3 regions of the Rahnella aceris genome follow, and region 1 is predicted to be linked to each of the others. Evidence: predicted binding sites of a transcription regulator. Region 1 holds the regulator's gene; each other region holds the start of a gene.
The links. Region 1 encodes LexA, which represses DNA repair genes until DNA is damaged. Its sites were predicted from a motif close to TNCTGTATGTACATACAGNA; they were not measured.
Positions count from the first base shown of each region.

Region 2: GW591_RS02835 (DNA translocase FtsK 4TM domain-containing protein) is a predicted target of LexA. The motif match lies at 8,073-8,092, and genes of this name have one in related genera.
Region 3: dinB (DNA polymerase IV) is a predicted target of LexA. The motif match lies at 2,246-2,265, and genes of this name have one in related genera.

Region 1 covers NZ_JAADJV010000002.1:657,812-668,622, reverse strand. Annotated here, with positions in the region: gene lysC (lysine-sensitive aspartokinase 3) at 1-181, opposite strand, end outside; lysine riboswitch at 288-477, opposite strand; gene pgi (glucose-6-phosphate isomerase) at 706-2,352, shown strand; gene psiE (phosphate-starvation-inducible protein PsiE) at 2,604-3,011, shown strand; gene ubiC (chorismate lyase) at 3,101-3,640, shown strand; gene ubiA (4-hydroxybenzoate octaprenyltransferase) at 3,682-4,548, shown strand; gene plsB (glycerol-3-phosphate 1-O-acyltransferase PlsB) at 4,646-7,129, opposite strand; gene GW591_RS15395 (diacylglycerol kinase) at 7,247-7,615, shown strand; gene lexA (transcriptional repressor LexA) at 7,735-8,343, shown strand; gene dinF (MATE family efflux transporter DinF) at 8,641-10,005, shown strand; gene GW591_RS15380 (CsbD family protein) at 10,195-10,404, shown strand; gene zur (zinc uptake transcriptional repressor Zur) at 10,563-10,811, opposite strand, start outside.
Region 2 covers NZ_JAADJV010000001.1:616,067-626,877, forward strand. Annotated here, with positions in the region: gene clpA (ATP-dependent Clp protease ATP-binding subunit ClpA) at 1-882, shown strand, start outside; gene infA (translation initiation factor IF-1) at 1,104-1,322, opposite strand; gene aat (leucyl/phenylalanyl-tRNA--protein transferase) at 1,416-2,150, opposite strand; gene cydC (heme ABC transporter ATP-binding protein/permease CydC) at 2,202-3,923, opposite strand; gene cydD (heme ABC transporter permease/ATP-binding protein CydD) at 3,926-5,692, opposite strand; gene trxB (thioredoxin-disulfide reductase) at 5,841-6,809, opposite strand; gene lrp (leucine-responsive transcriptional regulator Lrp) at 7,542-8,036, shown strand; gene GW591_RS02835 (DNA translocase FtsK 4TM domain-containing protein) at 8,157-10,811, shown strand, end outside.
Region 3 covers NZ_JAADJV010000001.1:55,972-66,782, forward strand. Annotated here, with positions in the region: gene lpcA (D-sedoheptulose 7-phosphate isomerase) at 1-508, shown strand, start outside; gene GW591_RS00310 (class II glutamine amidotransferase) at 535-1,302, shown strand; gene dpaA (peptidoglycan meso-diaminopimelic acid protein amidase) at 1,273-1,998, opposite strand; gene dinB (DNA polymerase IV) at 2,282-3,340, shown strand; gene pepD (beta-Ala-His dipeptidase) at 3,475-4,935, opposite strand; gene gpt (xanthine phosphoribosyltransferase) at 5,229-5,687, shown strand; gene frsA (esterase FrsA) at 5,874-7,124, shown strand; gene crl (sigma factor-binding protein Crl) at 7,188-7,589, shown strand; gene proB (glutamate 5-kinase) at 7,712-8,815, shown strand; gene proA (glutamate-5-semialdehyde dehydrogenase) at 8,826-10,079, shown strand; gene GW591_RS00355 (LysR family transcriptional regulator) at 10,145-10,811, opposite strand, start outside.

The sequences.
Region 1 (10,811 bases):
ATAAATTGGTGACGCCCGCAGAGGCGGAGAGAACAACCAGACGCACTTCAGGGCGCGACAGCACGATATCCGCGCTGCGGTTCATTGCGTCGAAATCCGCCACGCTGGTACCGCCGAATTTGGCGACGATGACATTGCCCAAAGGCTGCTGGCTGGCGTTGCGGGATACTGCGTGATTCATGTAAAACCTCGTGTCCGGGTCGCCATATCATGACGGCCATCGATTCCATAAGAATTGGCACAAAGGGAAGAGCGGGAAACGGGAGCAGGCGTAGAGATACTACGATACACCCAGAAGCGCCCCACCTAGCCGACACCCTGTTGGGTGTTCCGGTGACAACCCAGGGGATTCAGCCCCTGTAGTCGATCATTTGCCTGCCGCGGGCTTATGATCTCGGCGCCGCTCCCCCTGATGTATCTTCGTAGGATTTCGGCTCCTCCGATACACTGCCTGGGCGACGCGCCTCTTCTGGCTCGCGCATCGAGCGCGCGAGTTAGGCGCTTAGGAATAGCCGTTTATCGCCCGTCTGTCAACGGTCAGGCAATGCATGCGCCACATTTTGAGCGATTCTCATCTAATATTGTTCTCTGTCATTGTGATTAAGCAGATCTAACCTATCGCAAGAAAAGGCATCTCTTCCCGGGAACTTCAGGCTACAATCGGGACAGTTACCTCATATTTATTCTCAGCCTAAGAGCATTGCTATGAAAAATATCAATCCAACTCAGACCGCTGCCTGGCAAGCCCTGCAGCAGCATTTCGACAAGATGAAAGATGTGCAGATTAGCCATCTGTTTGCTGAAGATGGTGATCGTTTCTCCAAATTCTCTGCCACGTTTGAAGACCAGATGCTGGTCGATTTCTCCAAAAACCGCATCACCGCAGAGACGCTGGATAAGCTGCAGGCGCTGGCGAAAGAGACTGACCTTCAGGGCGCAATCAAATCGATGTTCTCTGGCGAGAAGATCAACCGCACCGAAGACCGTGCTGTTCTGCACGTTGCACTGCGTAACCGCAGCAACACGCCAATCGTCGTGGACGGCAAAGATGTGATGCCGGAAGTGAATGCAGTTCTGGCGAAAATCAAAGGCTTCACCGAACGTGTTATCGGTGGCGAATGGAAAGGTTATACCGGCAAAGCCATCACCGACGTGGTGAACATCGGTATCGGCGGTTCAGACCTCGGTCCGTTCATGGTCACTGAAGCGCTGCGTCCGTACAAAAACCACCTGAATATGCATTTCGTCTCCAACGTTGACGGCACGCATATCGCTGAAACGCTGAAAGATTTGTCTCCGGAAACCACGCTGTTCCTGGTTGCATCAAAAACCTTCACCACGCAGGAAACCATGACCAACGCCCACAGCGCGCGTGACTGGTTCCTGAAAACCGCTGGCGATAACCAACACGTGGCGAAACACTTCGCGGCGCTGTCCACCAACGGTAAAGCGGTGAGCGAGTTTGGTATCGACACCGACAACATGTTCGAATTCTGGGACTGGGTCGGTGGCCGTTACTCTCTGTGGTCCGCAATCGGTCTGTCTATCGCGCTGTCTGTAGGTTTCGATAACTTCGAACAACTGCTGAGCGGTGCGCACGCGATGGATAAACACTTCGCGAATACGCCGGCTGAGAAAAACCTGCCGGTACTGCTGGCGCTGATCGGCATCTGGTACAACGATTTCTACGGCACCGAAACCGAAGCTATCCTGCCATACGACCAGTACATGCACCGTTTTGCCGCTTACTTCCAGCAAGGCAACATGGAATCTAACGGTAAGTTCGTTGACCGTAACGGCAACCCGGTGGATTACCAGACTGGCCCGATCATCTGGGGCGAACCGGGCACTAACGGTCAGCACGCGTTCTATCAGCTGATTCACCAGGGGACTAAAATCATCCCTTGTGACTTCATCGCACCGGCCATCAGCCATAACCCGCTGAGCGATCACCACGCGAAACTGTTGTCTAACTTCTTCGCCCAGACCGAAGCGCTGGCATTCGGTAAATCTCTGGATGTTGTCGAGAAAGAATTCGCCGATCAGGGTAAAAAACCAGAAGACGTTAAACACGTTGCGCCGTTCAAAGTGTTCGAAGGGAACCGTCCGACCAACTCCATCCTGCTGCGTGAAATCACGCCTTATAGCCTGGGTGCGTTGATCGCAATGTATGAACACAAAATCTTCACCCAGGGCGTGATCCTGAACATCTACACCTTCGACCAATGGGGCGTAGAACTGGGCAAACAGCTGGCAAACCGTATCCTGCCAGAACTGGAAGGTAGCTCAGAAGTGACAGGCCACGACAGTTCCACGAACGGTTTAATTAACCGCTTCAAAAACTGGCGCTAATCCCTCGTCATCCTTCAGACTGTTTCAGCGTTGGCTGCGTGAACTCACCCCGGTCACTTACTTATGTAAGCTCCCGGGGCTTCGTTCCCTTGCCGCCTTGATCCAGCCCGAATGATTTAGAGGGACAGGTCGAAATATTTCTCAATAAAAGGGTTAGCCTTCACCGGCTGGCCCTTTTTTAATGGCGCTTTTCCTGTGCTGACTCTGTGGTATTCTGCGGGGATTAATAACAAAAGTGGGATGTAGATCACATGGCAGGATCAAAACGGGCATTGATGATATCCGTCATTATGCAGCGAATTTTGAACGTATTCTTATTAGGACTGGCCGCGATCCTGATGATTTTTATCGGGCGCGAAACCTATCATTTAGCAATGGTGTTGTTCGTGAATAACGATCAGTCTTCGTCATATCTGCTCATTGAAGGGATTGTAATTTACTTCCTCTATTTTGAGTTTATTGCCCTGATTATTAAATATTTTTCGTCGGGCTATCATTTCCCGTTACGCTATTTTATTTACATCGGCATCACCGCGATTATCCGCCTGATCATCGTCGACCACAAAAGTCCTTATGACACATTGGTTTACGCCTGCGCGATCCTTGTGCTGGTCGTGACACTGTTTCTTGCCAATAGCGAACGTCTGCGCCGCGAATAAATCAGGCAATTACTGCCTCGCATTGATGCGCTAGAATGCGAGGCAGATAATTCATTGGAGGTATGAATGCCTTCATTACGGAGCCGTTGATGTCTGATCCCCATTCCCCCGAACCATCCCCGATCCACTGGTTTGACGACCCTTCGCAGGTGCCTGCGGATGTGGCTGACTGGCTGATGGAAATGGGGTCCATGACCCGCCGGTTTGAAAAGCAGGGTGTTACCGTCACCGTGAAACCGCAAAATGAATGTTTTGTCAGTCGCGAAGAACTGGGTGAAAGCGAAGCACAGCAGTTGCCGGAAAGTGCCCGTTACTGGATCCGCGAAATCGTGCTGTTTGGCGATGCCGAACCCTGGCTGCTGGGGCGCACGGTCATTCCTGAAGAAACGCTGACCGGGCCGGATCTGGCGCTGGTCGATTTAGGCACGGTGCCGCTGGGGCGCTATCTGTTTAGCGGGAACAACTTGTCCCGCGATTACATTCATTTAGGCCAGTTACACAGTGAGCAGGGAGAATTATGGGCGCGCCGTTCCCGCCTGCGTTTGTCTGATAAGCCGTTGCTGCTGACCGAAATTTTCCTCCCGGATTCGCCGGTTCACCGCCCTGAGGGTAAAGTGAGCAAGGTATGAGTCAGACTAATCAACAAGGAGAACAGAGAGTGTCAGGAAGTATGACGCAGGGCACATGGCGTGATTACTGCCGCCTGATGCGCATTGATAAGCCGATTGGCTCACTGCTGCTGTTGTGGCCAACGTTATGGGCACTGTGGGTCGCGGGGGGGGGAATGCCGTCTGCGAAGATTTTGCTGGTCTTCGTGCTGGGCGTTTTCTTCATGCGTGCCGCCGGTTGCGTGGTGAATGACTACGCTGACCGTAAGTTTGATGGTCACGTAAAACGCACCGCTCACCGGCCATTGCCGAGCGGGGCGATCACCGGCAAGCAGGCGAAAATATTATTCGCCGGACTGGTGCTGGTGTCATTCCTGCTGGTTCTGCTGCTTAACCGCATGACCATTTGGCTGTCTCTGGCCGGACTGGCGCTGGCATGGATTTATCCGTTCATGAAGCGCGTCAGCCATCTGCCGCAGGTGGTTTTGGGCGCGGCGTTTGGCTGGGCAATTCCGATGGCGTATGCCGCTGTGAGCGAAAGTGTGCCGCTTAGCTGCTGGTTAATGTTCGTGGCAAATATCTGCTGGACGGTGGCTTACGATACGCAATACGCGATGGTCGATCGTGACGATGATTTGAAGATCGGCGTGAAATCGACAGCGATTCTGTTTGGTCGTTTTGACACGCTGATCATCGGCCTTCTGCAACTGGCAACGCTGATCCTGATGGGGATTGTTGGTTATCTTTCCCAGCTCAGCGCACCGTTTTACTGGTCGTTGCTGCTGGCTGCTGCGCTGTTTGTGCATCAGCAAAAGCTGATTGCTAAACGTGAACGTGATGCCTGTTTCCTGGCTTTCCGCCAGAACAATTATGTCGGGCTGGTGTTGTTCCTCGGTATTCTGATGAGCCTGTCAGGCTTCAATTTCTAAGTAAGTTAGCCTGCGCGACAACAATTAAAAACGCCCGGACTCTGTAAAAAGTCCGGGCGTTTTGTTTTTTTAATCTGATGTCTGGCGCTAATACGGGTTAATGATCGGTATCGCGTACATCCATCTTCGGTTCAGCCGGTGGCTCCGTTGCTTGCGGCAGCTCAGAAGGCATTCCCGCACTCTCGATAGTTAGCTTGATATCCGGTGTCATCAGGTCGCTGAGCATGAGGTAAATCTCACGCGTTTGTTCCTGAATGGCATCGCCGGTGTCACTGATATAGCCTTCTGCGCGCAGTGTGCCGACCAGCGTCGAGAACACAGCTTTATCGAAGAATTCAGGGGCATTGATACCGTGCAGCACGGATAAACGCTGCGCCATAATCCGGCTCTCTTTTTCCAGTGCACCGCGGTTGATGCTTGGGTTATTGGTGAGCAGGGAGAAGGTAATCGCGTAACGTTGCAGCGTTTCACGTACGCCAGCCGCCAGCAACTGGAGGGTGCGGATACGGGCCGGATTAAGTGTCAGCTCATCATCTTCAAGGTGAATGATTTGCTGACGCGCCAGTTCCAGCGTCAGAACATCCAGCACTTGTGGCAGCTCAGGCGTATCGAAATGCATAAACAGTTCGGCTTTGAGCATCGGATAAATCAGTTCGACCTGATGCAGTAATTCCGCGCGGCTGACCTGGCGGTGGTGCATCACAATGCTTGAAATCAGTGATGGCAACACCAGCATATGATGGATGTTGTTGCGGTAATACGTCATCAGCACGGCCTGTTCGCGAGGCAGAACGATGATGTCGCCAATGTTGTCTTTCTCAACCTGGAACTTATTCATGTTCAGCGCGTGATCAAGCAACTGGTCAGCGGTCAGATCAGGCACCGTCGAATCCGCGTTGTAAGGCACGTTACGCAGCAATTGCAGATAACAGTCGATTTGCTCGGTCAGCTGTTCGCGTGTCAGTGAACGCTGACGGGAGGCCAGCAGCGCGGTACAACACAAGTTCATGGCATTGGCTGCCGCTGAATTGTTGATGCGCACCATGATCTGTTCTGCCAAATCCTGCACTGTCGGCGTCAGCCAGCTTGGACGTTGTGCTTCGATCGGGTCGATGGCTTCACGCCAGGTTGGCACGTTCTGGTTCAGGTAAGTGGTCAGATGCAACGGCTCACCGAAGTTCACGTAACCCTGGCCGAGGTTACGCAGCTTGCGCAGCCCGTTAAGCATTTGCGTCAGGCTTTCTTTCTCTTTGGTCGCACCGCGTAATTCTTTCGCGTACGTACCCACTTCCATGACGTGCTCATAACCGATGTAAATCGGTACCAGCGTAATCGGACGTGAACCGCCGCGCAGCATGGCCTGAATGGTCATGGCCAGCGTGCCCGTTTTCGGCTCCAGCAGACGCCCGGTTCGCGAACGCCCCCCTTCCACAAAGTATTCCACCGAATAACCGCGGCTGAACAGTTCGCCCAGATATTCACGGAAAACCGTCGAATAGAGCTTGTTGCCTTTAAAGGTTCGACGAATAAAGAACGCACCCAGACGGCGGAAAATCGGGCCAGCCGGCCAGAAATTCAGGTTGATACCGGCGGCAATATGCGGCGGTACCAGACCCTGATGATAGAGCACGTAAGACAGCAGCAGATAGTCCATGTGGCTGCGGTGGCAAGGCACATACACAATTTCCTGACCGTCCAGCGCTAACTGGCGTACACGCTCGGCATTATTAACGTTGATGCCTTTGTACAAACGGTTCCACGTCCAGCTCAGCACACGGTCAGAGAGGCGCACGGCTTCATAAGAGAAGTCAGCGGCAATCTCTTCCATCAGGGCGATGGCGTTTTGTTGGGCTTTTTCGTGGGAAATTTTCTTGCTGCGGGCTTCGTCTTCAATCGCTTTCTCAATGGCTTTTGAGGCCAGCAATTTATTGAATAAATCCTGACGTGCCGGAAGGCGCGGACCAACCGCAGCCAGACGCTGACGGGAGAAATGCATCCGCGCCACACGTGCCAGTTTTTGAGCAATCGTCTTATCTGTGCCGTGTTCCGTCGCCATATAACGCAGGGAAACGGTATTGGAGAAACGGACGAAACTGTCCCGCCCCAGCCACAGCACAGCGAAAAATTTCTGGATACCGTTCAGCACGCGCAGATGCGGCGTGTCGTCCTGACCTTCACGGCCCGGTGCACGACCAAACATTACCGACACCGGCAACATCTGAATGTCTAAATCCGGATTATTGCGGTGCAAATCAAGGTAGTCGTGGAACAGCTTTACGGATTCCTGCTTCGGCGTGTAATAAGAGAATACGCGCGGGCCTTCGGCTATAAAGACATGGCTTGGTAGCAGGGTGCCGTCAATTTCCAGCGGAATAAGAGGATCAGGCAGATTCTGCGCCAGACATTGCGCACGCAACGTCAGCAAATCGGCTTTGGAATTATAAGGTAATACGTACAAAATCGGCCGCGTCGGGTCTAAATGCAACTCGGTAACCGGATCTGAAGGTATGACCTTGCTCTTTACCAGCAATGAGAGTGGTAAATTCAATAATGTGTAATAAAGTCTACGCCAACCTGACATAAAAACGTGAAGCCTCTTGTTAGCAATTTCGCCGCAAGGATACCAGAAAGATCCGTGGAGATCTGTGGTCATATAAAAGCTAAAATGCTGCAAACACTCTAAGGATCAGTACCCGAAATGGCGAACCAAGTCACCGGATTTACCCGAATTTATAAAGCGGCCGGCTATTCCTGGAAAGGATTCAAAGCGGCATGGCAAAACGAAGCGGCATTTCGCCAGGAGGCCAGCGTCGCTATCCCGTTAATTTTGCTATCTTTCTGGCTTGATGTCAGCACCATTGAACGTATCCTGCTGGTGGGATCCGTCGTGCTGGTCTGTGTCACGGAGTTGCTCAACAGCGCGGTGGAATGTGCAATAGACCGCATCGGGCCTGAGTTTCATGTGCTTTCTGGTCGCGCAAAAGATATCGGCTCTGCTGCCGTACTTCTGACCATCATATTGGCGATTTTTGTCTGGGTCAGCATCTTTTGGTCGCGATGGTTCTGATTTGGAATCTGCATTCCAGGAATCAACGTTATGCCCTGTTTTTATTCAATCTTAGGTTTTCATTGACCGTTTAGCTGTATATACTCACAGCAAGACTGTATAAACAACCAGGGGGCGGAATGAAAGCTTTAACGACCAGACAACAAGAGGTCTACGACCTTATTCGCGATCATATCTCCACCACCGGTATGCCACCAACCCGCGCAGAGATTGCATCACGTCTGGGGTTCCGTTCTCCCAATGCGGCGGAAGAGCATCTTAAAGCGCTGGCGCGTAAAGGTGTTATTGAGATTGTTTCCGGTGCATCACGCGGCATTCGTCTGCTGATGGAAGAAGAAGAAGGTTTACCGCTGATTGGCCGCGTTGCCGCCGGTGAACCGCTGCTGGCGCAGCAACATATCGAAGGGCACTATCAGATCGATCCGGAAATGTTTAAGCCGAGCGCCGATTTCCTGCTGCGTGTCAGCGGTATGTCGATGCGTGATATTGGTATCCTTGACGGCGATCTGCTGGCCGTGCATAAAACGCAAGACGTGCGTAATGGTCAGGTTGTGGTGGCCCGTATCGATGATGAGGTCACCGTGAAACGCCTGAAAAAACAAGGCAGTGTGGTGCAGTTATTGCCTGAGAACAGCGAGTTTCAGCCGATCGTGGTGGATTTGCGCGAGCAGAATTTCAGCATTGAAGGCTTAGCCGTAGGTGTTATCCGCAACGGCGACTGGATCTGACCTTCGTACTTCGAGCTATCTCTGCGTTGGCTGCCTTCGCAACCCCGGTCACATACTTGTGTATGCTCCCGGCGTTCGCTTAGTTGCCGCCTTGATATAACGCGAATTACTCGGTCAGATATGACTAAGTCAGAAATTGCTGTGTCAGATAGACAAGACTAAAACTAATTGAATATGGATGGCGGCGGCCTCTGGCATCCATGTGAATTCAAAGAGAAATGCGTTTCTCTCATCATCGCCCCTTTCGGGGCGATGTCATTTACAGGCATAACCTGAACCTCCGGCATGAGATTCTCTATGCAACATCATTCCCTGCGACACACACTCAAAAACACCTTTTTAAGCCCTGCCGATAAAGCGCTCTGGATGCTGGCATTGCCGATGATTTTTTCCAATATCACGGTGCCACTCCTCGGCCTGGTGGATACCGCAGTGATCGGTCATCTCGACAGCCCGGATTATCTCGGCGGCGTGGCTGTGGGTTCGATGATCACCACTTTCCTTTTTATGCTCTTACTGTTTCTGCGGATGAGTACCACCGGCATGACCGCTCAGGCGCTGGGCGCGAAAGATAATCAGCTTCTGGCGCGTGCTTTTGTACAACCCTTCCTTCTGGCTGTACTGGCGGGCGTCATTATTGTGGTATTCCGTCATCCGCTGATGGAGCTGGCGTTTCACATTGTCGGCGGCAGCCAGCCCGTGCTTGAACAGGCGAGGCTGTTTATCGAAATCCGCTGGTTCAGCGCCCCGGCTTCACTGGCGAATCTGGTGATCCTCGGGTGGTTGCTCGGCATTCAGTACGTTCGCGGGCCGGTGATTTTGCTGATTGCCGGGAATTTGCTGAATATCATTCTGGATCTGTGGCTGGTGATCGGGCTGGGCTGGAACGTGCGTGGCGCAGCCATGGCGACGGCAAGCTCCGAGTATTTCACGCTACTCATCGGGCTGTATTTCGTCTGGCGGGTGATGAAACGACGCGGTATCACCGGCGCAGAAATCACCTCCGCGTGGCGTGGTAATTTGCGCCGTCTTCTCGGGCTTAACCGCGACATCATGCTGCGCTCATTACTGTTGCAGCTTTGCTTTGCATCGCTGACCGTTCTGGGCGCGCGGCTGGGCAGCCACATTGTGGCGGTCAACGCCGTGTTGATGAACCTGCTGACATTTACCGCGTTTGCACTTGACGGTTTTGCTTATGCTATCGAAGCGCATTCCGGTGAGGCATTCGGTGCCCGCAACCGCGAAAAACTGCTGAATGTCTGGCATGCCGCGTGTCGTCAGGCCGGGCTGGTTGCGCTGTTTTTTGCTCTGATTTACGCGCTGGCGGGTGGGGCGATCATTGATGCGCTGACATCATTACCGGAATTGCGTGAGCTGGCGGACCGATATCTTGGCTGGCAAATTATACTGCCGCTGGTGGCTGTCTGGTGCTATTTGCTTGATGGCATGTTTATCGGCGCAACGCGTGGGCGGGATATGCGAAACAGCATGCTGGTGGCGGCGCTGGGGTACGGGCTGACATTGTTCACTTTACCGCTGCTGGGCAATCATGCGTTGTGGCTGGCGCTGACGGTATTCCTCGGGTTACGCGGGATTTCACTGGGCTGGATATGGCGTCGTTACTGGCGGCATGACACATGGTTTTCGTCTCCGTCGCACTGATTTTTCAGCTATTTTCAAAGAAATAAGCGCAGCTTTGTCGTTATTTCATGCTTTAGATTAATCCTAATAGTGGTTTTTATCCCTGTTTAAGGAGGATTAATCGAGATTCTCTACTAACCTTTAAAGTGTTAAGGACGAGCTGCAAGACGAAATGCAGTTCATAAAACCCAAGGTAACAGGAGATATTTTATGAATAAGGACCAAGCCGACGGTAACTGGAAGCAGTTCAAAGGGAAAGTGAAAGAACAATGGGGCAAACTGACTGATGACGACCTGACAGTGGTTGAAGGTAAACGTGATCAGTTAGTCGGTAAAATTCAGGAGCGTTACGGCTATCAAAAAGATCAGGCCGAGAAAGAGCTCAATGAATGGGAAACCAAAAACAAATATCACTGGTAAGACGCGACTCCCCCTCGCGTGCCAGTGACGGATCCTGAGATTTAGCTGCTCCTACCCGGAACGCTTCAGGATACGGGTACACGGATGTACCCAACCTCTTCTCTGTACAAAACATCCTCCTCTTACGAGTCACCTTCAAAACCTTAAAACCCGATCATTCAGCGTTTTTTCACCACAATACTGTGGTCGTGATCGCAATGGTCATGGCTGTCGCAGGTTTCTACTACTTTGCATTCTGCACATAAGCCATGCGCTTCAACGACGGAATGGCGAAGCTCAAATCCGGATTCTAATGACAGTTTTGCCAGACGCTCTTCAATGCCGTCGGTGGTTTTTTCGGTAACTAACCCGCAGCGGTCGCAGATAAACAGCGCAGAAGTATGGCTCGGCTCTTCAAAATGATGGCA
Region 2 (10,811 bases), on a different contig from region 1:
ATTGAAGCACTGACCGAAGCGATCAAGATGAGCCGCGCCGGTCTGGGTCAGGATCACAAGCCTGTCGGTTCGTTCCTGTTCGCCGGTCCAACCGGGGTGGGGAAAACCGAAGTGACGGTTCAGTTGGCGAAAGCGATGGATATCGAACTGCTGCGTTTTGATATGTCGGAATACATGGAACGTCATACGGTCAGCCGTCTGATCGGTGCGCCTCCGGGATATGTCGGTTTTGATCAGGGCGGTTTGCTGACGGATGCGGTGATTAAACATCCGCACGCCGTCGTGCTGCTTGATGAAATAGAGAAGGCGCATCCGGATGTCTTCAACCTGCTGCTGCAGGTAATGGACAACGGTACGCTGACCGATAACAACGGTCGCAAAGCAGATTTCCGTAACGTGATTTTGGTGATGACCACTAACGCCGGTGTGCGTGAAACGGAACGTAAATCGATTGGTCTGGTGCATCAGGATAACAGCCCGGATGCGATGGAAGAGATCAAACGGACCTTTACGCCGGAATTCCGTAACCGTCTGGACAACGTTATCTGGTTCAACCATTTGTCTACGGAAGTTATCCAGCAGGTTGTCGACAAGTTTATCGTCGAACTGCAGGCGCAACTGGATGCGAAAGGCGTTTCTCTGGAAGTCAGCGACGAGGCTCGCGACTGGCTGACAGTGAAAGGCTATGACCGTGCGATGGGTGCGCGTCCGATGACCCGTACCGTTCAGGAAAACCTGAAAAAACCACTCGCTAACGAGCTGCTGTTTGGTTCACTGGTGGATGGCGGTTCCGTCTCTGTGGCACTGGATAAGGCGGCTGACAAGCTCACTTATCACTTTATGAGTGCGCAGAAGAAAAAACCGGAAGGTGCGGTGCATTAATTTTTCATAAAGCATGAAAAAACAAAAGGCGATGTGAAAACATCGCCTTTTTTCTTTCTGAAATTCTTTATTTAATTGCAGTAATTAGTGAGGGATTTCAGAAAGGATAATGGAACAAAACGCCGGATTGCGGATACCACAAAACGCCCTTGCAACAGCAGGAAGGGCGAAAAGGGTATCCTCAGGTATCGCCGGAAAATCAGCGATGAGTGAGCCGCTTATTAACGGCTACGGAAGACAATGCGGCCTTTGCTCAGGTCGTACGGGGTCAGCTCTACAGTGACTTTGTCGCCCGTCAGGATGCGGATGTAGTTCTTACGCATTTTACCGGAGATGTGAGCGGTAACTACGTGTCCGTTTTCTAATTCTACACGGAACATAGTGTTTGGCAGCGTATCAAGTACGGTGCCTTGCATTTCAATGTTGTCTTCTTTGGCCATCGAATCCTCTAGGTCTAACTACCATAGTTTTTAACCGGCAAGATAATGCCGAAAAACCCACATTATGTAAAGAAGTATGGTCCATGACCGCACCTATTCCCTATCCTTCGGGAACACCGGCAGGTCTTCATCATGTGGGGATAAGTCTTGTGGCAACCAGCAATCCGGTGCTAACGCGCGTTGCGAAAGTGCGGATAACTGCTGCAAAAATTGGCGGCGGGGGATCTCTCTCGCACCCAGCGACGCAGTGTGAGGGTTGAGCACCTGACAGTCAATCAGTTCTCCTCCATTGCGGGAAAAATGTTGGCAAAAAAGCATAAGCGCGCACTTAGAGGCATTCTCCCGCCGGCTGAACATCGACTCACCGCAAAATAATCCGCCGACAGAAACGCCGTACAAACCGCCAACCAGTTCTTCACCTTCCCAGACTTCAACCGAGTGCGCGCGTCCGGCTTCATGCAATTCCTGATAACCACGCTGCACCAGCGGCCCGATCCAGGTGCCATCTTCACGCTGCATGGCGCACGCATGGATCACCTGCTCAAATTGCTGGTTGAGGGTGAAACGAAACGGCATCTTGCGCATAAAACGTTTCAGACTGCGGCTGGCGTGGCGTTCTCCCGGGACCAAAATTGCGCGGGGGTCAGGTGACCACCAGAGGATCATTTCCCCCGGCTCGAACCAGGGGAAAATGCCATGCTGGTACGCGGAAAGCAGGCGGGGAGCGGTAAGATCGCCCCCGATAGCCAGCAGGCCATTCGGCTCCTGCAATGCGGTTTCAGGTTCCGGGAAATTCAATGAATTGGCCTCAAGCTTAACTAACCGCATAGATCTCCTTATCCGGCGGACACGTCCGCCGTAAAACCACAAACAACCCCGTCAGGCGCGGGCAAGGAACCTTGCATAACGACTTTGTGCCGCGGCTAACGTCTGGTGATCGCCTTGTTCCACAATCTGCCCCTCTTCCATAACACATATCCTGTCGAGGGCTTCTAGACCGTGCAAACGGTGCGTCACTAAGAGTAGCGTCTTATTCTGACAATGCTTGTGCAGCAGTGCCAAAATGTGTTGTTCCGTTTCTGCATCCAGCCCTTCCGTGGGTTCATCCAGCAACCACAGTGGCGCGTCATGTAACAAAGCTCGCGCCAGCCCGATACGACGCTGTTCGCCGCCGGAAAGCTGACGTCCGCCTTCACCGAGCCAGGCATTCAGGCCTTCGTTTTCCAGCAGGACATGTAAATCAACTTGTTTCAGAGCATCGGCGATTTGTTCGTCGGTGCTCTGCGGCGATGCCATGCGCAGGTTTTCGCGCAGCGTGGTGTTAAAGACGTGCGCACGCTGGCTGACGACGGTGATCATTTTGCGCAGTGTCGCTTCATCATAATCAGCAACCGGATGACCGTTGATTTCCAACGCACCGTTGCTGATATCCCAGGCGCGAGTCAGCAGTTGCAGCAGGGTGGATTTGCCACAACCGGTCTGACCAAGCAGGGCGATGTGCTCACCGGCACGGACATCCAGATTGATATTTTTCAGCACCGGCAACGGTTGCCCCGGATAGGTGAAATTCACATTTTTCAGCGACAGACTAACCCGTTCACCGGCCAGCGGGCCCTGAGACGGGAAGGTCACATCTGCGGGCTGGTCGATGATCTGGCTGACGCGCTGAGCTGAGGCGATAACCTGCCCGAGATGCTGGAATGCGGCGGCTACAGGTCCCAGCGCTTCGAATGCCGCCAGCGGGGTGAAGACAAACAGTGCGATCAGTGCGCCCGGTTGCGGGAACTGGTTGATACCACCGGCAGCCAGCCATAGCATCAGTGTGACGGTCAGACCGGCCGCCGCGATCACCATTGCCTGAGACAGGCCCGTGAGTTTTGCCTGCTGCTGCTGGCGCAACATCCAACGCTGTTCGATATCATTGAGTTGCTGGCGGAACCGCGACTGAGCGCCGAAAACCACCAGTTCAGACTGCCCCTGTAACCACGATGTCAGTTGCATCCGGTAGTTACTGCGCAGCGCCGTCAGTTCACGTCCGGCAGGTTTTCCCGCGCGGTAGAAAATCACCGGCAGGAGCAGCATCAGCACCAGCATAATCGCGCCCAGCGTCAGCGCCAGTTTCACGTCGAGGAAGCTCAGGCCGAAGGTCACCAGAATGATCACCACCAGCGCACTCACCAGCGGAGAAATGACCCGCAGATATAAGTGATCGAGCGTATCGACATCGGCGACCAGGCGGTTAAGCAGGTCAGCCTGACGGAAATGTGCAATTCCCCCCGGTGACAGCGGCAGAATTTTTGTGAATGTAAACACCCGCAAATGCGCCAGCACACGGAAGGTCGCGTCGTGGCTGACCAGACGTTCAGCATAGCGGCCTGCGGTACGAAATATCGCAGCACCGCGCACACCGGCTGCGGGCAGCATATAGTTGAAGCTGTATAAACCGGCGACACCGGCCACTGCCGAGGCTGCCAGGAACCAGCCAGAGAGCGTCAGCAGACCGATGCTCGCCAGTAAGGTGACGATGGCCAGAATAACACCCAGTGACAGACGGAACCCGTGGCGGCGGTACAGAGCAAGATAAGGCAGAAGGGTTTTCATCATTAAAGCTCCTTATTCCGCCGGGAAAGCAGACTGGCGAATAAACCGTTCTGAGTCACCAGTTGCGCGAAGGTGCCACGCTCAGCGATCAGGCCTTTCTCCATCACCCAGATTTCGTCATAGTCACGGGTATCTTCCAGTTGATGCGTTACAAGCAGTGAAGTCTGTGCTTTAGAGGCTTCGCTCAGCGCGCTCATCACACGTTTTTCGCTGTGCGCATCCAGGCTGGCGGTCGGCTCATCGAGCAGTAACAAACTGCATGGTGAGAGCAGGGCGCGGGCAACGGCGACGCGTTGCGCCTGTCCGATAGATAACCGCGCAGCACTGTCACCCAGTTCAGTTTCCAGCCCCAGCGGTAACAAGGGTAGAAATTCATTCACATACGCACGTTCAATGGCGGACTGAAGCTGTTCGTCACTGACCTCCGGCTGATTAAGCAGAATGTTGGCGCGCAGGGTAAGTTCGGGCAGATACGGGTTCTGGCCCACCCAGCTCAGCTGTTTACGCCATTCGTCACTACGCAATGATTTCAGTTCAATACCGCTGGCAGTAAGGGAACCCTGGTAAGGCAGGAAGCCCAGCAGGGCGTTGAGCAGGGAGCTTTTCCCCGCGCCGCTCAGGCCGACAATCGCGATACGTTGTCCGGTCTGAATGCTAAACGTTAACGGACCGGCCAGCGTTTTGCCTTGCGGTGACTGAATAATGACGTCGCGGGCTGCCAGTGCCACTGTCTGCCCGGCTGGCCAGGGTTGCTCGCCGTCACCCATATCGGCACTTTCTGCGCTCAGAAACGTGACTAAACTTTCTGCTGCGCCGATGGCTTGCGCTTTGGCGTGGTAAAACGCGCCCAGATCACGCAGAGGCTGGAAAAACTCAGGGGCAAGTATCAGTACCAGAAAGCCAGCGAACAAGGTCACAGGCGTGCCGTAACTGCCAAAATTGAGTTCACCGAGATAGGAGAAGCCGAAGTAAACCGCGACAACGGCGATAGAAATAGAGGCGAAGAATTCGAGTACAGCGGAAGATAAAAAGGCCAGACGCAGAACGTCCATCGTGCGGGCGCGGAAGTTTTCAGTTGAACGCTTAATCTGGTCGATTTCCGCTGTGCCGCGATGGAAAAGACGAAGCGTATCAAGACCGCGCAGGCTGTCGAGAAAATTCCCACTCAGACGCGCCAGCTCGACAAAGTTACGACGGTTCGCATCAGCGGCCCCCATACCGACCAGTGCCATAAACAGCGGGATCAGCGGCGCTGTCACCAGCAAAATAAGCCCGGCGGCCCAGTTAATCGGGAAAATACTGACCAGAATGAGGAGGGGAATAATACCTGCGAGAGCGATCTGCGGCAGATAACGGGAATAGTAATCCTGCATATCTTCGATTTGTTCAAGAATAATGCTGGCCCAACTGCCAGCCGGTTTTCCCTGGATCCAGGCAGGTCCCAGCTTCTCGAGACGATCCAGCACCAGCTTGCGCATTTCCTGACGGATAACACGTCCGCAAATAAAGCCCACCTGTTCACGCAGCCAGGTGACCACAGCGCGCAGAACAAACGTCAGCGCCATTAACAGGAAACTTTGCAGCAGGGCATCACGCGGTGTGTGGTCAATGATCAGGCTGTGCAGTAATCCGGCCATCAGCCAGGCTTGCGCGAGGATCAGCAAACCGGAAAGTAAACCCAGCATCATAGACAGACGGATCCAGCCTTTGGCGCGTGAGCTTTGTTGTTTTAACCAGCGGATAAGTTCTTGTTGTCGTGTTTTATTCATCAGGCATCAGTCTGTGCAGCAATCCGGATGGGAGGGCGCTCATGTTACATGCTTGGCTCAACACTGAAAACAATAAGGCGGCAATTAAGCCGCCTTATTCGTTACTCTTTGTATGGACTCTTGGTCCGATAACTAGCCGCAGGCGTAATTATAAATCCGGGGCTTGAGATAAACCGTCCAGATAGCGTTCTGCATCCAGTGCGGCCATACAACCGGTTCCGGCAGAAGTGATCGCCTGACGGTAGATATGATCCATAACATCGCCCGCTGCGAAGACGCCCGGAATACTGGTCTGGGTGGCGTTGCCATGAGAGCCGGACTGCACTTTGATGTAGCCATCTTTCAGTTCCAGCTGGCCTTCAAAAATGCCGGTATTCGGGCTGTGACCGATAGCAATGAACACGCCCGCCACATCCACTTGCGATTTCTCATCAGTGCGCACGTCGAGCAGGCTCGCGCCTGTCACACCCATCTGATCGCCGACCACTTCATTCAGGGTCTTATGGGTATGCAGAACGATATTGCCGCTGGCCACTTTGTCGTTCAGACGATCCACCAGAATTTTTTCCGCTCGGAAGTTGTCACGACGGTGAATCAGATGCACTTCAGAGGCAATATTGGCCAGATAAAGAGCTTCTTCAACAGCGGTGTTGCCACCGCCGACAACCGCGACTTTCTGGTTGCGATAGAAGAAGCCATCACAGGTTGCGCAGGCTGACACGCCGCGACCTTTAAAAGCTTCTTCAGAAGGCAGACCGATATAACGTGCTGAAGCGCCGGTTGCGATGATCAGCGCGTCACAGGTGTATTCACCGCTGTCACCAGTCAGGCGGAACGGACGGTTCTGCAAATCGACTTTGTTGATGTGGTCGAAAATGATCTCAGTATTAAATTTGGTGGCATGCTCATGCATACGTTCCATTAAGCCCGGACCGGTCAGACCCTCCGGATCGCCTGGCCAGTTTTCCACTTCGGTAGTGGTGGTCAGCTGACCGCCTTTTTCCACACCGGTAATTAATACCGGATTGAGGTTTGCACGCGCAGCATAAACCGCTGCGGTATAACCCGCCGGACCGGAACCCAAGATCAATAACTTACTGTGTTTAACCGTACTCATGCGTAATTCATCTCCGCGATGGCGACAAGCGATAAACCGATTGTAGGGAAAACGGCGCAGTAAAAAAAGTAAACTCAGATGTTGTTAACGATTTGTCTGATAGTTTTTACTGCGTAACCCGCGTAAAAAGGATTTCGCCAATATTGATGAGGCAGATAACTGTTTGATGGATAGGATGAAAAACCAGCATTCCGGCGACCCATCGTTGTGAACGTTGTTCATCAGAACGCGTTAATTTAGCCACAATTCAGGATTGTTTGTAGGGATTTGGCCGAAATAATGGGTGAGATGCGTTGTTATTGTTCATAGATAAAAGACAGCTAAAAAGGGGGCGTCCGCTTTTCAATCTGGCACGTTCTTCTGATTTTGCTTCTTTTACTTTGACAATCCGCTGTGCATTTGCGAAAACATCAGGGGAAGAAGAAATTAACTGCCTGTCTGTGACTTGAATTTATGCAATTGGCTGCTACGGACCCGTCCTGGTATTGCTTTTTGGTTTTTATGTTGCAGCAGGGTTTAGTGAATCAGGTTGGTGGTTTTCAATCTATTAATTTCACAAGGTTATTTCTTTTGAGTATCCGTTTTATGGCCGTGTTCCTTTTGACAGGGGATCAACGCGGCTTTTGGATGCGTAAACCTTAATCATCGGGTCTTCGCTTGGGACAACCCTTAGACATTGAAGTTGGCTGGGGTATGGCAGGTGCAGGGAAGGACAGCAGAGAGACAATAATAATGGTAGACAACAAAAAACGTCCGGGAAAAGATCTCGACCGTATTGACCGTAACATCCTCAACGAATTGCAAAAGGATGGCCGGATTTCAAACGTCGAGCTTTCCAAACGTGTGGGATTATCTCCAACTCCATGTCTGGAGCGCGTTCGTCGTCTTGAACGTCAGGGCTTCATCAATGGTTATACTGCATTGCTCAACCCGCATTATCTGGACGCATCGTTGCTGGTATTTGTTGAGATTACCCTCAATCGCGGCGCCCCGGATGTGTTTGAACAGTTCAATGCGGCAGTACAAAAACTCGAAGATATTCAGGAGTGTCATCTGGTTTCAGGGGACTTCGACTACCTGTTGAAAACCCGCGTACCTGATATGTCTGCTTACCGTAAGCTGTTAGGTGAGACTTTACTTCGTCTGCCAGGTGTTAACGACACCCGCACCTACGTGGTGATGGAAGAAGTGAAACAGACAAATCGCCTGGTCATTAAGACCCGGTAATTGTTCTGGTGCAAAACCTTGTCATTTTAGCTACACTCCTGTGTATCTATACAGCTATGGCGCCGGGGAGTCTCGGCGCTGTTGCTTTTTCTCAGTTCACAGGAACCTGGAGAGCCTTTCTTGAGCCAGGAATATACAGAAGATAAAGAAGTTACCCTGAAAAAACTGAGCAATGGCCGCCGTCTTCTGGAGGCTTTGCTGGTTGTGGTAGCGATTTTTGCTGCTTATTTAATGGCGGCATTGGTGAGTTTTAACCCCTCTGATCCAAGCTGGTCTCAGACAGCCTGGCATGGGCCAATTCATAACTGGGGCGGTGGTGTAGGTGCATGGATGGCCGACACGCTGTTCTTCATCTTTGGCGTATTTGGTTACGCTATTCCACCTATTATTCTGTGTCTCTGCTGGGCGGCTTTCCGTCAGCGGGATAAACAGGATTTCGTCGATTATTTTGCCCTTTCGCTGCGCCTTATTGGCACGCTGGCGCTCATTGTCACGTCTTGTGGTCTTGCAGCCGTCAACGTTGATGACCTGTATTACTTCGCTTCCGGCGGTGTAATCGGCAGTTTGCTCAGTACCGCGATGACACCTTACTTTAATAATGTGGGGGCGACTCTGGTGCTGTTATGCGTCTGGGCTGCTGGCCTGACCTTATTTACCGGCTGGTCCTGGTTGACGATCGCCGAAAAGATCGGTGGTGCCGTGCTGGGTGTAACAAATATCGTGACCAACCGGTCCCGTCGTGACGATGATTATGATTACGACGAGGAGGACGATCCGCTACTGGAAGACGATGACGCAAAACCGGCTGCTAAAGTCGCGCCGGCCGTCGCTGCTGCAGCGGCTCCTGCAACTGCCGAAGCTTCCGAAGCTGATGAAGATGACGTGCTGTTCTCTGCGCCTTCGGTGAATGAACCTGTAGCGCAGGCATCTTCTGAGGCTACCGCACCTGCTGCGAGCGCGGCTGTTGCTGAACCGGTACAGGCAGCGGATCCTTATGCTGCTGAGCCGCCGGTTGCTAATATTTCACCGCAGCCAGCACCGGCAACGGCCATTCCGCCGTTATACAATTTCGAGATCCCGGAAGAAACACCAGTTCCGCGCCATCCGCAGCCCGTTCAGCAATCGCCTTCACCAGCACCAGTTGAGCGCAGAGAGGAAGATGGTCCAAGTCTGGGCAACTGGCAAACTGCCGTGGAGCATTCCCGTTCTCCGTTTGATTTCAGTTCAGCAGTGCCTGATGCCGCTCAGGCGGCCAGCGTGGCGGCCACCGCAGCACTGGCGACCGGCCTTGCACAGGCAGGGCAGTCCACGGCATCTTCCGCTGGTAACACCTTTATGCCGGCCTTCAGTGCTGTGAGCGATGAAAATCCACAGGTGAAAAAAGGCTTTGGCCCTGAGTTGCCGCGTCCTAATCCGGTGCGTATACCTACACGCCGTGAGCTGGCCTCGTATGGCATCAAGCTGCCTTCTCAGCGTATGGCAGAACAGCAGGAACAGGCACAGTCTGCGACGCATAGCGATCCACAGATCCAGGCAGACGTAGAAGCGCTACAGGAAGCAGCATTGCAGCAGGCGTTTGCCGCTCAGCAACAAGAGCGCTATGGCGATGCGGTCACTGAAAATGAACCTGATGAAGAAACTGCCTTGCAGGAAGCCGAATTGCGCAATGCGTTTGCTGCGCGTGAGCAGGCCCGCTATCAGCAGGATGTCGAACCGCTAAGCGGCGTGGTACAGCATCATCATTCACAAAATCAGCAGACTGAATTACCGGCTGTTGCTGATGATTTTGCCGCTGCGGCCATGAAACTCAGCCAGCATGATGCATTCAGCTTCTCACCAATGGCTGACCTGGTGGACGATACGCCTTCTGAACCGCTGTTTACATTGCCGGCACAAGCGGAAGAAGAACCGCAGCCTGCAACGTTTGCACAACAACCTTATCAGCGCGCTACGTCTTCTGAGCCCGTACAGCATGCGCAGGAATATGAGGCTCCACGACAGTCTTCGCCATCGGCGCAGCCTGATATGGATAGCCTGATCCATCCGTTCCTTATGCGTAATGAACAGCCGCTGGTGAAACCGACCACACCGCTGCCATCACTGGATTTGCTGACCTCACCGCCGGCTGAAGCTGAGCCTGTGGATGAGTTCGCGCTGGAACAGATGGGAAATCTGATCGAAGCGCGTCTGAATGATTACCGCATTAAAGCCGATGTCGTGGGGAAATTGCCGGGGCCGGTGATTACCCGTTTCGAACTGGATCTGGCGCCGGGCGTGAAAGCTGCACGTATTTCTAACCTTTCGCGTGACCTTGCCCGTTCATTGTCTGCGGTTGCGGTGCGTGTTGTGGAAGTGATCCCGGGCAAACCGTATGTCGGCCTGGAATTACCAAACAAGAAGCGCCAGACGGTATATCTGCGCGAAGTGCTGGACTGTGCGAAATTTAAAGAAAGTACGTCGCCGCTGACAATTGTGCTGGGTAAAGATATTTCAGGTGAGCCGGTTATCGCCGATCTGGCGAAAATGCCTCACTTGCTGGTGGCCGGTACGACCGGTTCCGGTAAGTCCGTCGGCGTTAACGCCATGATTCTGAGTATGCTGTACAAGTCTAAACCTGAAGATGTGCGCTTCATTATGATCGACCCGAAAATGCTCGAATTGTCGGTGTATGAAGGTATTCCACATCTGCTGACCGAAGTCGTTACTGACATGAAAGATGCAGCCAATGCGCTGCGCTGGTGTGTCGGTGAAATGGAACGTCGCTATAAACTGATG
Region 3 (10,811 bases), on a different contig from region 1:
AAATATTGAGTCTATTCAACGTGCAGCGGTGCTGCTGGCCGATTCATTCAAAGCGGGTGGGAAAGTGATTTCCTGTGGTAACGGGGGTTCACACTGCGATGCCATGCATTTCGCCGAAGAACTGACAGGCCGCTATCGTGAAAACCGTCCGGGCTATCCGGCAATTGCGATTTCTGACGTCAGCCACATCTCTTGCGTCGGCAACGATTTCGGTTACGAATACATCTTTTCCCGTTATCTGGAAGCCGTAGGCCAGAAGGGCGACGTGCTGCTGGGCATTTCCACTTCCGGTAATTCCGGTAACGTGATCAAAGCCATCGAAGCCGCACGCGCTAAAGGCATGAAAGTTATCACCCTGACCGGTAAAGATGGCGGGAAAATGGACGGTTCAGCCGATGTGGAAATCCGCGTTCCGCACTTTGGTTTCGCTGACCGCGTGCAGGAAATCCACATCAAAGTCATTCATATTTTGATTCTTCTGATCGAAAAAGAGATGGCAAAGGCATAAGCCTTTTGCCGTAAAGGAGGCTGGTGATGTGCGAATTGCTCGGGATGAGCGCTAACGTTCCTACTGATATTTGTTTCAGTTTCAGTGGATTAGTGCAGCGTGGTGGCGGGACCGGCCCGCATAAAGACGGCTGGGGCATCACCTTTTATGAAGGGAATGGCTGTCGTACTTTTAAAGATCCGACGCCAAGCTTTAATTCGCCCATTGCCCGCCTTGTTCAGGAATATCCGATCAAATCCTGCGCGGTGATTTCTCATATCCGTCAGGCAAACCGTGGTGAAGTCGCGCTGGAAAATACTCATCCGTTTACCCGCGAACTGTGGGGACGCAACTGGACTTATGCGCACAACGGTCAGCTTCGTGGTTATCGTCAGCTCGATACCGGTACGCTGCGTCCGGTGGGCCAGACCGACAGCGAATACGCCTTCTGCTGGTTACTGCACAAACTCACCCAACGCTATCCGCGCCGCCCTGCAAGCTGGCCGCCAGTGTTTCGCTATATTGCGTCGCTGGCTGATGAATTACGGCAGAAAGGGGTGTTTAACATGTTGCTGTCGGATGGCAATTTCGTGATGGCGTATTGCTCGACGAATTTGCACTGGATCACGCGGCGTGCGCCTTTCGGCAAGGCAACGTTGTTGGATCAGGATGTGGAAATTGATTTTCAGCAGCAGACGACACCGGATGATGTCGTCACCGTGATTGCCACGCAACCGCTGACGGCGAACGAAACCTGGAACAAAATTGCTCCAGGTGAATTCGCATTATTTCATCGGGGCGAACGCCAGCTGTGAAGGCAGCGGGGTGTTGGACAACGGTTGTAGCACTTCATATCTACCGTCAGTGACCACGACATTTGGTGGCTGATGGTGTTTCTCAAAGTACGCATATCCCGGCTGTAACTGGTTCCAGAAACTGTAATAGCTGGAGTTTTTATGCGCCTTCATGTTGGCATCGGTCATCCTGAACGGGTAAATGCTAATTTTTAAATTGCGTTGCCCGAACTGGAATGCCGCCTGTACGTAGGTGAATATTTCGTCCATATAGCCGTCGGTCATGGCGTAGCAACCAATAGACTTACAGTTACCGTGGATCATCAGATACTTACCTGAATAACCCTGCGAGATATCATAAGCATTGGGGAAACCGATGTTGATGGCGCGATAAAAGCGGCTGTCGGGTTTCAGGTGGTGAATATCCACGTTGTAGAAACCTTCCGGGCTTTTGAAATCGCCTTCGCGACGTTTATTTCCCAAACCGCCGGAAAAATCGCAGATGCCATAACTGCCGATCAGACGAAATTCGCCGTCGAGCTGAGCATACAATTCGAGTTTACGTTCCTGTTTGAAGATCTGGATATAAACAGGTGCACCCAGTAATTGTTTTTTTAGTGCCGCGTTGACCGGGACAGCATCGCTGGCCACGGCGTAATTTGCTGTAAATAAAGGCAAACTGAGGAGCATCGCAAGAAACAGCGCGATTCTGATCATTCTAAGTCCTGCTCGGTAATAATTTTGATTATTTTGTCTACAGCTCAACTGCCTGTAAGACCGCCACTGATTTTCTTCTTATGTACTGTCTGTCGGAAACGCTGTCATATTAATACTGATTAAATTTTTAGCAATCACCAAATAATGAATAATGACTTTAGGAATAGGAAAATTATTACGTTGCCATTAATGGTGATTAATTAAGTCAAACTAACCCTCATTTTCTATGTTGGACATCCCTGCATTCAACTGTATACTTATACAGTTATTGAGGGGGAGGGTTATGCGTAAAATCATTCATGTGGATATGGACTGCTTTTTCGCTGCGGTCGAAATGCGCGATGATCCTTCCCTGCGCGACATTCCTATTGCCATTGGCGGCAGTCGTGACCGCCGTGGTGTTATCAGCACCGCTAATTATCCTGCCCGCAAATTCGGCGTGCACAGCGCGATGCCCACCGGCATGGCACTGAAACTTTGCCCGCACCTGAAAGTGATCCCCGGCCGAATGGAGGCCTATAAAGAAGCGTCAAACCATATCCGCGAAATCTTTGCGCGTTATACGCCATTGATCGAACCGCTGTCACTCGATGAAGCTTATCTGGATGTTTCCCACGCGACGCAATGCAACGGCTCTGCAACGCTTATCGCTGCTGAAATCCGTCAGGCCATTTTCGATGAGATCAATCTGACGGCATCTGCGGGTATCGCGCCGATCAAATTTCTGGCAAAAATCGCCTCGGATCTGAACAAGCCCAACGGTCAGTTTGTGATCACGCCGGAAAAAGTCGGGGCGTTTTTACAGGATCTTCCGCTGAGTAAAATCCCCGGCGTCGGTAAAGTCACCGCTCAGCGTTTGCAGGAGCAGGGGCTGATCACCTGCGGCGATGTGCAGCGTTATGATCTGGCAAAACTGCTTAAACGCTTTGGCAAATTTGGCCGTGTGCTGTGGGAACGCTGTCAGGGTATCGATGAACGTGAAATTTCCCCCGAGCGGTTACGTAAATCGGTCGGCGTTGAACGCACACTGGCAGAAGATATCCACAGCTGGGAAGAATGCGTGTCGCTGATCGAACGTTTGTATCCTGAACTGCAAACACGTTTAAGCCGTGTCAGCCCGGATCTGCGCATCGCGAGGCAGGGCGTAAAACTCAAATTCCATGATTTCCAGCAGACCACGCAGGAACACGTCTGGCCGGTGCTGAATAAAGAAGATCTGCTGAAGGTCGCACGTGAAGCCTGGGAACAGCGGCGTGGCGGAAGGGGAGTCAGGCTGGTGGGATTGCATGTGACGTTGCAGGATCCGCAAATAGAGCGGCAGCTTCTGCTTCCCTGGGAATGATCCCCGTCATCCTTCAAACTGTCTCTGCGTTGGCTGCCTTCGCAAACCCCGGTCACATACTTGTGTATGCTCCCGGGGATTTACTCAGTTGCCGCCTTGATACAGCCCGAATGATTTAGGGGACCGATCGAGTATTAACCGCGTTCAGGAATCGCTTTCAGCAGGGCCGTCAGCAGTTTCCAGTACAGCTCGACGCTGGCGATTTCCACCTGCTCATCCGGCGAGTGTGGCCCGGTGATGGTTGGCCCGATGGAAACCATGTCCATGTCCGGGTACGGTTTTTTGAACAGACCGCATTCCAGACCGGCGTGGATCACCATGATGTTCGGAGTTTTATTGAACAGCGTCTGGTAAGTTTCACGCACCAGCGTCATCACTGGTGAATTCGGCTCAGGTTTCCAGCCAGGATAGCTGCCTTTTGCCAGGCTTTTCGCGCCAGCCAGTTCACTCAGTGAATTGAGCATGCTGACCACATATTCTTTACCGCTGTCGATAAGCGAGCGGATCAGGCTGTTGATCGCCACTTCGTCATCTTTCATGGTGACAACACCGACGTTCAGCGAGGTTTCTACCACGCCTTTCACGTCATCACTCATGCGGATCACGCCGTTTGGCGTCGCGTTCAGCAGGGCAAGGAATTTACCCTGAGTTTCTGCGGTCAGCGCTTTAGCGTTGCTTTCAGCCGCTTCCACCACGAAGGCAATTTTCTTCTCTACCGCTGACAGTTCGAACTGAATCGTTGCCAGGAATTCTTGTGCTGCCGCTTTCAGCGCGTCTGCTTTATCAGCAGCAACAGCAAGGGTCACAATCGCTTCACGCGGGATAGCGTTACGCAGTGTGCCGCCGGTGAAGTCGAGCAGGCGCAGACCAAGAGTATCAGCGTTGTCTGCCAGGAAACGTGCCAGCAGTTTGCTGGCGTTGCCCAGACCTAAGTGGATTTCCGCGCCGGAGTGGCCACCTTTCAGGCCTTTCAGGGTCAGTTTCAGCGTGCTGAAACCGGCCGGAACCGCTTCACGGCTCAGCGGCAGTGTGGCGGTAAAATCAATCCCGCCAGCGCAACCCATGTAGATTTCGCCTTCGGTTTCAGAATCGGTGTTGATCAGAATTTCAGACTGTAACCAGTTCGGTTGCAGGCCGAATGCGCCTGCCATGCCGGTTTCTTCGGTCATGGTCAGCAACACTTCCAGCGGGCCGTGTTCTACGCTGTCATCAGCCAGAACCGCCAGCGCGGACGCCATACCGATACCGTTATCAGAACCCAGCGTGGTGCCGCGGGCTTTTACCCAACCGTCTTCGATGAAGGGCTGGATCGGATCTTTAGTGAAATCATGAACAGTATCGTTGTTTTTCTGCGGCACCATATCGAGGTGAGCCTGCAGTGCAACGGCTTTGCGGTTTTCCATGCCTTTGGTGGCGGGTTTGCGCAGCAAAATGTTGCCAACTTCATCACGCTCAGCGTGGATACCTTTTTCCTGTGCCCATTCAACGATGTGTTTTGCCAGCGCTTCTTCATGATAGGAAGGGTGCGGAATTGAACAAATTTTGGCAAAAATATCCCACAACGGTTGTGGCGAAAGCTGAGACAGTTCAGACACTATAAGTCTCCTGTGACAGTCAGCTCATTCAGGCTCCGTTTGCAGGGGAACTGACTGAGATGCTGTAGGTTTAAGGTTAAGTAATCCCCGCCAGACTGTGTGGCGAGTGGCCTGACAGAATATCACTTAATCTTAACCTGTGCGCGGGGACGGGGAGAAATTCCGGGATTTTTGGGCGGCTGAAGCCAGATAATCGCTGGTTTTTGTGAACCGGACTCACTATAATCTCGCGCAACCTTTTTTCCCCCCATTATTTTTTTAGAAGCCGTTAATTCACTGGCTGGGACACCTTTATGAGCGAAAAATACGTTGTAACCTGGGACATGCTGCAAATCCACGCGCGCACTATGGCTAAACGCCTGCTGCCGGCAGAACAATGGAAAGGCATTATTGCAGTCAGCCGTGGTGGCCTGGTTCCGGCAGCGTTGCTGGCTCGCGAGCTGTGCATCCGTCATGTGGATACCGTATGTATCTCCAGCTACGACCATGATAATCAGCGCGAAATGCAGGTGCTGAAACGCGCAGAAGGCGACGGTGAAGGCTTCATCGTGATCGACGATCTGGTGGATACCGGCGGCACCGCGAAAGCCATCCGCGAAATGTACCCGAAAGCGCATTTCATCACGATCTTCGCGAAACCGGCTGGCGCACCGCTGGTTGATGACTATGTGATCGACATCCCGCAGAACACCTGGATCGAACAGCCGTGGGATATGGGCGTGGTATTCGTGCCACCTCTGGTAGGAAAATAATCCTCCACTGTTAATATTCCTCTAATTTAACGCCTGGCTCATTGCCGGGCGTTTTGCTTTTATTGCCTTGAAATCCTTTCCGCTTGACCTCACCCCTCACTTGTCGCAACGTGGGCGGGTTATAATCCCGTCCAGAAATGATCGCCTGCGGGCGACCTGCTGCTTGCTAACGGAGGATCTTGCATCATGGCTCCAGCCAATCTTACGGAAAAACTGTTTAAACCTTCCTTCAAATACCCGGAAACATCAACGCTGGTTCATCGCGTTCATCACCATAATACGCACCCGCCGATGCATTCTGCGCTGGAAGGCGACACGGTTCATTGCTGGTACCGCACGATTAACCGTCTGATGTGGATGTGGCGCGGGGTTGATCCGCTGGAAGTGGAAGAAGTGCTGTCGCGCATTGCTGTCTCCCAGGCGGAGCACAGCGATCCGTTGCTGCTCGATACCGTGATTGGTTACCGCAATGGCAACTGGATCTACGAATGGTCAAATCAGGCGATGTACTGGCAGCAAAAAGCCGCCGAAGAAAAAGATGCGGATGTGGCGAGCGAATACTGGCTGAAAGCCGCCAACCTTTACAGCATCGCCGGTTATCCGCATCTGAAAGGCGATACGCTGGCGGAACAGGCGCAAGCGCTGGCCAATAAAGCCTTTGAAAAATCCTCGGAACATTCGCCTTACGAACTGAAAGAGCTGGAATTTAAGATCCCCGGCGGTGCGCCGATCACCGGATTCCTGCACCTGCCGGCCGAAGGGAAAGCACCGTTCCCGACGGTGCTGGTGTGTGGCGGTCTCGACACCTTACAGAGTGACCATCAGCGCCTGTTCCGTTCATATCTCGCGCCGATGGGCATCGCGATGCTGACCATCGACATGCCGTCGATCGGTTTTTCATCGAAGTGGAAACTGACGCAGGACACCAGCTTCCTGCATCAGCAGGTGCTGATGCAGCTTTCGGATGTGCCCTGGGTCGATGCCAGCCGCGTCAGTTTGCTCGGTTACCGTTTTGGTGCGAACGTCGCGGTGCGTCTGGCGTATCTCGAACCGCGCCGCGTGCGGGCAGTGGCCACGCTGGGGGCGCTGGTGCATACGCTGCTGAGCGACCCGAAATGTCAGGAGCAGGTACCGGACATGTATATAGATGTGCTGGCGAGCCGCATCGGCATGTCGAGCGCGTCCGACTCGGCGCTGAAAACCGAACTTAATCGTTATTCTCTGAAAACGCAGGGGTTGCTTGGACGCAGAACGCCGACGCCCATCCTGGCCGCATACTGGGAGAACGATATATTCAGTCCGAAGAGCGAAGCTAAGCTGATTGCGGATTCTTCCGCTGACGGCAAGCTTTTGACCATCCGCAGCGAGCCGCTTTACGCGCATTTTGACAGCGCTTTACATGAGATTTGTGGGTGGTTGCAAAAGCATATGCGTTAACTTAATAGTTGCTAATTCCTAACGTTTTGCTAAAAAGGATCGTCTTTCAATGGAGGTTGTACTATGACGTTACCAAGCGGTCATCCTAAAAGCAGGCTAATGAAACGTTTCGGTACACTGGGACCGTACATCAGAGAAGGGAAATGCGAGAACGACCGCTTTTTCTTTGACTGTTTAGCTGTCTGTGTGAACGTGAAGCCTGCGCCGGAAAAGCGTGAATTCTGGGGCTGGTGGATTGAATTGCAGGCTGAAGCCGAACGTTTTACCTATGTTTATCATTTCGGATTGTTTGATAAAGACGGCATCTGGAAAGTGCAAAACATTAAAGATGCTGAAGTGCGAGAGAAGCTTGAGACGACATTGAAAGGGTTCCACAAAAACCTGAATGCCATGATCGAAGAGATGTCCCTCAAACTGGAACCTGCTGATGATTTCAGCGAAGAACCTGTGAAGCTCTCCGCCTGACTTTCTGTACTACCCATTCCCATCATGAATGCTGCTATTATAGCGTTATGCCGTTTGGCATAACGCTTCTCTGCTGTTACAAAGACAAAGAAGCCCTTCTTTTTCACACTAATGGAACGATTATGAGTGGTAGTCAGACACTGGTTGTAAAACTGGGCACCAGCGTGCTCACTGGCGGCTCGCGCCGCCTCAACCGTGCTCACATTGTTGAGCTTGTCCGCCAGTGCGCGCAGCAACATGCGGCAGGGCACCGGATTGTGATTGTCACGTCGGGCGCGATTGCTGCCGGGCGTGAACATCTTGGCTACCCCGAACTCCCCGCCACCATTGCTTCCAAACAACTGCTGGCTGCCGTCGGGCAAAGTCGCTTGATCCAGCTGTGGGAGCAATTGTTCTCGATTTATGGCATCCACATTGGTCAGATGCTGCTGACGCGTGCCGACATGGAAGACCGCGAGCGGTTCCTGAATGCCCGCGACACCATGCACGCGCTGCTCGATAACCATATCGTCCCGGTCATTAATGAAAACGATGCGGTCGCTACCGCTGAAATTAAAGTCGGCGATAACGACAATCTTTCCGCACTGGCCGCTATTCTGGCGGGTGCCGATAAATTGCTGTTGCTGACCGATCAGCGTGGTCTGTTTACCGCAGATCCGCGGACCAATCCTGAAGCTGAATTGATCCGCGAAGTCATGACCATTGATGATGAACTGCGCGGTGTGGCGGGCGACAGCGTCTCCGGTCTCGGTACCGGCGGCATGGCCACCAAACTGCAGGCGGCAGATGTCGCGTGCCGGGCGGGCGTCGATACCATTATTGCTGCGGGCAACCTGCCGGGCGTGATTGGCGATGTGATTAACGGCGTTTCCGTCGGCACACGTTTTCACGCGATGGAGACGCCGCTGGAAAACCGTAAGCGCTGGATCTTTGGTGCACCGCCAGCCGGTGAAATCACCATCGACGACGGCGCGGTTTCTGCCATGATGGAGCGCGGCAGTTCGCTGCTGCCAAAAGGGATCCGCGAAGTGAAAGGCGATTTCTCGCGTGGCGAAGTGATCCGCATCCGCAACCTGAACGGACGCGACCTCGCGCACGGTGTCAGCCGCTATAACAGCGATGCGATGCGCATGATTGCCGGTCATCACTCTCAGCAGATCAGTGAAATTCTCGGTTACGAATACGGCCCGGTTGCCGTTCACCGTGACGACATGATTGTCAGTTAAGGAGCCACAGATGCTTAACGAGATGGGCAAGGCCGCGAAAGCCGCGTCCTGGCAGCTTTCCACCCTCAGCACCGCGCAGAAAAATCGTGCGCTGATGCTGATGGCCGACATGCTTGAGGCCAACAGCCAGAGCATTATTCTTGCTAACGAACTCGACATGGCTGCTGCCCGCGAAAGCGGCATGAGCGAGGCATTACTGGACCGCCTGCTGCTGACCCCCGCGCGTCTTTCGGCGATTGCCAGCGACGTGCGTGATGTCTGCCGTCTGAGCGATCCGGTCGGGCAGGTGATTGATGGTTCACAGCAGGACAGCGGTTTGCGTCTCGAACGCCGCCGTGTACCGCTCGGCGTGATCGGCGTGATTTATGAAGCGCGCCCGAACGTCACTATCGATGTCGCCAGCCTGTGCCTGAAAACCGGCAATGCCGTTATCCTGCGCGGCGGTAAAGAAACGCACCACACCAATCAGGCGACGGTTAACGTCATTCAGATGGCGCTGGAGGAATGCGGACTGCCTAAAGCCGCCGTTCAGGCCATCGACAGCCCCGATCGTGCACTGGTGGCGGAACTGCTGCGTCTGGATAAATACGTCGATATGCTGATCCCACGCGGTGGCGCGGCGCTGCATAAACTTTGCCGCGAACAATCCACCATTCCGGTGATCACCGGCGGTATCGGCGTTTGCCATACGTTTGTGGATGAAAGCGTCGATTTCGACAAAGCGCTGACCGTGCTGGAAAGCGCGAAAGTACAGCGCCCGAGCGCCTGTAACAGCCTGGAAACCGTGCTGGTGCATCAGGCGATTGCCGCCCGCTTCCTGCCGGAACTGAGCGACAAAATGCACCGCGCAGGCGTTACGTTACACGCCAGCGAATCTGCGATGCCGTATCTGCAAAACGGCCCGGCGAAAGTGCTGGCGGTGACCGAAGAAGATTATTCGGATGAATGGCTGTCGCTGGATCTGAACGTGACGGTAGTGGCCGATCTGGACGCCGCCGTGGCGCATATCCGCACCTACGGCACCGAGCATTCCGATGCGATCCTTACCCGTTCCATCAGCAGCGCGGACAGGTTCGTGCGTGAAGTGGATTCCTCTGCGGTTTACGTCAACGCCAGCACCCGTTTCACCGACGGCGGACAATTCGGTTTAGGCGCAGAAGTGGCGGTCAGCACGCAAAAACTGCACGCCCGCGGCCCGATGGGATTAGAAGCCCTGACGACCTACAAATGGATTGGTTACGGCGACGATTTAGTCCGTCCGTAACTGACTGGCACCGGTGGATTCAGCATGATGAAACCGGTGCGATCGCTTATCCCTGCTGAACACCATCATTCCTGAAACAACGCCCTGACCCATTCGATAAAATACCGCACCTTTGACGGCAAATGCCTGTTCTCCGGCCAGGCAATATGCACCGGCACCTGTTCATCCGCCCATTCAGGAAACAGCGGCACCAGCGCGCCGTTATCCAGCGCTTCCTGTGCCAGAAAGCGATACGTCGTCAGCACGCCAAGCCCCGCAATGGCACCGGTCAGCGCTGCGGTGGAATCATTAACTGAGAACTGCCAGCGCCCGCGAACGGTGACACACTGCTGATCCTTAAACACCTGATGTTCAAATACCCGTCCGGTTTGTGGCGAGGCGATCTGCACCAGCGTATGGTCGAGGATAAGATCCTGCGGATGTTCAGGCACGCCGTGTTTTTGCAGATACGCCGGTGCGGCACAGGTGATCATCGGTAAAACCCCAAGCGACCGGGCGATCAGCGCATCGTTATGCAGCTCACCGATACGGATCACACAATCGATGTTTTGCGCAATCAGATCGGCGGTGCGGTTACCGACGCTCACCTCAACCTGAACGTCGGGATAATGCATCAGGAAGCCGGGCAGGGCGGGGATCACCCGCCGATAAGCAATCGCATTCGGCATCTCGACGCGGATTTTGCCGCGCGGAGCCTGCGTTGCCGCCTGCACATTGCTGTCGAGAATCTCC